Regions from separate parts of the Bacillus sp. LQ01 genome, predicted to be linked through region 1. Evidence: predicted binding sites of a transcription regulator. Region 1 holds the regulator's gene; the other holds the start of a gene.
What was found. The regulator LexA, encoded in region 1, represses DNA repair genes until DNA is damaged. The targets are predictions, from matches to a motif close to CGAACATATGTTCG.
Positions count from the first base shown of each region.

Region 1 (3,088 bases):
TAATTTCGTCGGTGTAACATCTGTACCTTCTTCGTTAACAACTTTAATACCTTTAAGTTCGTTTAACATATTTTGACGAAATCCTTTTAAATATTGTTCACGTAGCGATTGACGCTCACGTTGCTCTTCTTCAGTTAAACCTTCAGCTTTTGCTTTTTTCGCTAAGAAGTTAATGCGTTCAACGAGTTCGTGATTAATCATCTCGAATCCCCCTTCTAATCAAAACTGATTATTATCATACAATAGTTACTCTTCTTTATCAAGCAATTGCTTCGTATACTCTACATATCTACGATGTACAGTCGCCTTTGAAACATTATGACCAAATCCACGTAATGTTGCTGCAATTTCTTCAAACGTGAGTTCACTTTTTCGCAAACGTACAATTTCCTCAATTGGCACTTCTTTTTTCTCTCTTCCTACACTTAAATGACGATTTTTTAAATTTTTTTCTGGACGATAACCTTTTTCTACTGCACGTTGCATACCTCGTTTAATTTTCATATTATGAATCTTTCTTTGATATTCTTCAACAATACCAATAATATCTAATACCATCGAATCAGAATCCGACAATTGTAATTCACCGTTATGTGTATGCGTATATACTTTTATGCCTTCTTTATGTAAACAATGCATTAACGCGATCTTCGCATTTCCTCTACCAAGACGCGTTTCATCTTGTATAAGTAACACATCAATTTGTTCGTCTCGAATTGTATCCAACACCTCTAATATACCGTCACGTTCAATTGTATATCCACTAGCCTGCTCTTCAATCACCTTAGTAACATTCATTTGATAGCGCTCAGCTAAATGCAATAATTCATCTTTTTGACGTAATAATGATGTTTCTTGCGCTTCTTTCGTTGTACTCACACGTGCATAAATAATTGCATTCATTTTGAACCCCTCTTTCTCCCTATTATTTCCCTATAGTGTAACATAAATCCGCCATTTGTTCGAACTTATGTTTGTAGAATGTTTTTTCACATGTTATACTTATTAATAAGAAAAATGAAAGAAAACGAGGTGTTAGAAAACATGGAAAAGTTAACGAAACGCCAGCAAGACATTCTCGACTTTATTAAGCTAAAAGTACAAGAAAAAGGATATCCACCTTCCGTACGTGAAATTGGTCAAGCAGTCGGCCTCGCTTCTAGTTCTACAGTGCACGGACATTTATCACGATTAGAAGAAAAAGGATACATTCGACGCGATCCAACAAAACCACGTGCCATTGAAATTTTAGGTGAAGACCGAATGGATACGGAAACACAATCTGTTATTCAAGTTCCAATTGTCGGAAAAGTTACTGCTGGTTTACCAATTACAGCGGTCGAAAGCGTAGAGGAACATTTCCCACTTCCAGCTAGTATTGTTGCTGGAGCAGACCAAGTGTTCATGTTACGTATTTCTGGAGATAGTATGATTGAAGCTGGTATTTTCGATGGAGATTTAGTTGTTGTTCGCCAACAACAGTCTGCATATAATGGTGAAATTGTAGTCGCTTTAACAGAAGATAATGAAGCAACTGTTAAACGTTTCTATAAAGAAAAAGACCATTTCCGTTTACAACCAGAAAATTCTTCATTAGAACCTATCATTTTAAAACAAGTGTCAGTTATCGGGAAAGTAATTGGCGTATATCGTGATTTACATTAAAAAATAATAAAAAGAAGATAATTACCTTATTTATATACGGTAATTATCTTCTTTTTTGTATTTTGATAGATTTCCATGCATTCTATTTCTTATTAACGAGTTTTAATCGTCACATCTCCAGCAGCCGTTTTACCACTAATCTTTTTACTACCATTTCCAATTGTTACGTTTTTATTTTCTTCATTAAAAATTGTTACATCTCCGGCAGCACTTTGCCCAGTAATTACCGCATCTTGTGGTTTTTCCGATAAAGTAATATCTATATCTCCCGCAGTTGAACTTGCTTCTAGATTATACTTAGAATCATGATCTTGAATATTTATTTCCCCACTTGTTGTTTTTGCGGTCACTTTCCCTAATACCTTCTTAAAATTCACCTCACCAGCTTTTGTCGATCCCTCCACATTCTTAGCCGTTATTTGTTTCAACTCTACTTCTCCAGCAAGTGTTCTAACACTTACGCTATCACTTTTCACATCACTTATTTCGATTTGTCCAGCAGATGAATTTACTTTTACATCTTGGTAAGAGCGTTCGGGCACAAGGAGAGTCAATTTAGACGTTTGAAACCTAAAATCGTAAAAAGAAAAATCAAATGAAGCACCTTTTTCTCTTTCCCCAATAACTTTTAATGTGTCACCATCTTCTGCGATACGAATCTCTTGTTTACGTACATCTCCTGATTGCTTGATATAAAAAGAAGAGTCAGGAGATTTTTGGACAATAATATCCCCGGCATCTAACTTAACTTCTATATTTTTTAATGTTTCGTTTTTAATTACATTTTCTTTATCGCCTTTTTTAGCAGTTTGTACTACTTTTTCATATGTTTGGGAAATTCCTATTACTCCAATAATGATACAAGCAATAGCGATTAAAAATAGTTTTTTCATCATTTACTCTCCTTTTATCATTTTGAAGTTCCATATTACATATCGTACACACAATCTCTTAAACCACTTTGTACTATAAAAAGCGATAATACATAACAATAAACCTACTCCAACAAACGTTATACTAACGAAAAGATCCAACCATATAAAAGTACCCATAAATACTTTTCCAATAACGAAAAATGGTGTTACTACACTAGCAATACCACCGATCCAAAAAGAAAATATAAAAGCAATAATTGCGACTAACGGTCCTAACACAATAATAAAATTAAACAAACTAAGTCCAATCGCTGCCATAACAGCTCTTGTCACATTTGAAGTCGATGGATTTTTTTTCATTTCATCGAAGCGATACATCGCAAGTAATTCTTTCGCTATTACTTTCGGAGAACCAAGGCCTTGTATTATTTCTGATTCAGTTTTCCCCTCTTCTAGTCCAAACTGAAAGTGCTCTTCATAATCCAATAAAATATCTTGCCTCTCTTCCTCTGGTAACTTTCTAAGATAACTTGATAATTCTTTAAGAA
Region 1 covers NZ_JBYEZL010000002.1:1,132,246-1,135,333, reverse strand. Annotated here, with positions in the region: gene AC22L0_RS18305 (DUF896 domain-containing protein) at 1-201, opposite strand, end outside; gene AC22L0_RS18300 (YneB family resolvase-like protein) at 247-903, opposite strand; gene lexA (transcriptional repressor LexA) at 1,045-1,665, shown strand; gene AC22L0_RS18290 (DUF4097 family beta strand repeat-containing protein) at 1,758-2,561, opposite strand; gene AC22L0_RS18285 (DUF1700 domain-containing protein) at 2,562-3,088, opposite strand, start outside.

Region 2 (3,088 bases), on a different contig from region 1:
TCTTAGAAGGAGTTGCTTCGTATGTTTCTGTCTCTTCAGCAGCTGTCGTTGCACGGATAACATCACGAACGCCTTTTTGAATCGTTTTCGGTGTAATACCATGCTCTTCATTGTAAGCTTCTTGTATACTACGACGACGCTTCGTTTCTTCAATCGCAATCCCCATAGATTTCGTTATACGATCTGCATACATAATAACGCGGCCGTTTTCATTACGCGCGGCACGACCAATTGTTTGAATTAATGAACGTTCTGAACGCAAAAACCCTTCCTTATCAGCATCTAAAATAGCTACAAGTGATACTTCCGGAATATCTAATCCTTCTCGCAATAAGTTAATGCCGACAAGTACATCAAATTTACCGAGGCGAAGATCACGGATAATTTCAATACGTTCTAACGTTTTAATTTCAGAGTGAAGATAGTTAACTTTAATTCCTACATCTTTTAAGTAATCCGTTAAATCCTCTGACATTTTCTTCGTTAAAGTCGTAATTAATACACGTTCATTTTTTGCAATACGATCTTGAATCTCTCCTAATAAATCGTCAATTTGCCCTTCAATTGGTCGTATATCAATTGGTGGATCTAAAAGCCCTGTTGGACGAATAATTTGTTCTATTACTTCTGGTGACTGCTCTAACTCATACGGTCCTGGCGTTGCTGAAACGTAAATAACTTGATTTGTTTTCTCTTCAAACTCATCAAACATAAGCGGTCTATTATCTAGAGCCGATGGCAGACGGAATCCATGATCCACAAGCACTTGTTTACGTGCTTGGTCACCGTTATACATCGCTCTTACTTGTGGTACTGATACGTGCGACTCATCCATAACAATTAAGAAATCTTTCGGGAAATAGTCTAATAACGTATACGGCGTTGCCCCCGCTGGACGAAGTGTTAAATGACGGGAGTAGTTTTCGATACCTGAACAAAAGCCCATCTCGCGCATCATTTCTAAATCATAACGTGTACGTTGCTCTATACGCTGCGCTTCTAACAACTTACCGTTATCATTTAACTCCTTTAAACGTTCTTCTAATTCTTTTTCGATATTTTCAATAGCGACCTTCATTTTCTCTTCACGTGTAACGAAGTGAGATGCTGGGAAGATTGCTACATGATCACGTTCTGCTAATACTTCACCTGTTAACGCATTTACTTCACGAATACGATCGATTTCATCACCGAAAAACTCAATTCGAATACAATGCTCATCAAGTGATGCTGGGAAGATTTCAACTACATCTCCGCGTACACGGAATGTACCACGCTTGAAATCAATATCATTACGTCCATACTGTACATCAACAAGTTCACGAAGCAATTGATTACGGTCTTTTTCCATACCAACTCGAAGCGAAACAACTAGCTCGCGGTATTCTTCTGGAGAACCTAAGCCATATATACACGAAACACTCGCAACGATAATTACATCGTCCCGTTCAAATAATGCAGACGTTGCCGAGTGACGCAATTTATCAATTTCATCATTAATCTGCGCATCTTTTTCAATAAACGTATCTGTTTGTGGTACATACGCTTCTGGCTGATAATAATCGTAGTAACTAACAAAATATTCAACTGCATTATTCGGGAAAAAGTCTTTCAACTCACTATATAACTGCCCTGCTAACGTTTTATTATGAGCCATAACAAGTGTTGGCTTTTGCACTTCTTTAATGACATTTGAAATCGTAAATGTCTTACCCGTTCCTGTCGCTCCAAGCAACACTTGCTTTTTCTTTCCACTATTAATTCCCTCTACAAGCTTCTCTATAGCTACCGGCTGATCACCTTGCGGGGAATACGCTGAGACAATTTCAAATTGACGTTCCAAGAAAATCCGACCTCCTCATAAAAATCTGTATTATTATTTTACCACGAATACCTATAAAAAACCTAAAAAAACGAACAGATATTCGGTAAAGTTTTCGACAATATACACATAGAAAAAGGAAGGAGTAAATACTTCCTTCCTCTACTAATTCTATTTTTTAGGTACATATACTAAGTCATATCCATTGCGCCCAGCTTCATTCATACAATCTATTAACCGATAAGTACTTTCTGATTCGCGCTGCTCTTTAACAATACCTTTACAACTATCTTTATGTAACCCTTTATCCTTCCCAGCAAATTTGTCTTTTCTATTATCTGACACATAAAATATATCGTTCCCACTATACTCTAACGTTTGAAAAATCGGGTCCCCTTCAAGGGTATACTGTACAATTCTTATTTTATCAACTTCCCTTTGCTCGACATTCAAAACGAACTTTTCAAATTTATCTAGATTGAGAATTCCTGCTCCCTTTACAATGACATCATTCTTCTTATCAATTGTAGTGCTAGATGGTGAACATGCTACTAAACTAAAGAGAAATAGACTTATAAAACTGGTTCTTTTTCCTATTGTCATCCTCTCCTATAAAAATTATTTGTATACCAGAAAAGCTACTTTCAATTATGAAAGTAGCTTTTCTTTTCCTTTCTCCTTCTTCGGAAAAATCACATATGAAAATGAAATCGCTGTATCAACTAAAAATATAATCGCCCACACTTGACTCACGCGACTTGCAGCTTTATTTAAAACGATTCCCGATTCTAACCAATTACCCCATTGTTCAAATGGAATAAATCCATACGCGAAGAAAAAGAATATGTGCACACCAACGAATAAAACAAGATGTAATACCCAATTTTTTATTTCCTGCTTTGCATAGGCCATACCTGTTAATTCTACCTGTTCTTCAATAATAGGCGCCGGTTCATTACGCCATTTCGCAACTGATTTTTGTACAAATATATCAAGCTTCTTTAAATCCTTTTTCCCGTAGAAAACTGCATATAATAAAATGATTACAGTAATAATCTGAAAGTTAGAGAACTTTCCTGTTTGATAATAGTCCACTACCCCTAAAGTTAAAATAAATACTTCATTTACGAGGAGTACAATCCCCATAATAAAACTCGCTCTTTTCAAACGGAATCCGTAGCGAAGTAAAAAGAAACCGATAGCTGATAACCAAAATACAATTTCTGCCCCAATTAAAAAATACCAACGATATTCTGCGAGTATACT
Region 2 covers NZ_JBYEZL010000003.1:225,798-228,885, forward strand. Annotated here, with positions in the region: gene uvrB (excinuclease ABC subunit B) at 1-1,843, opposite strand, end outside; gene AC22L0_RS21840 (DUF4362 domain-containing protein) at 1,994-2,425, opposite strand; gene AC22L0_RS21845 (hypothetical protein) at 2,471-3,088, opposite strand, start outside; gene AC22L0_RS21850 (MerR family transcriptional regulator) at 3,088-3,088, opposite strand, start outside.
Region 2: uvrB (excinuclease ABC subunit B) is a predicted target of LexA. The motif match lies at 1,915-1,928, and genes of this name have one in related genera.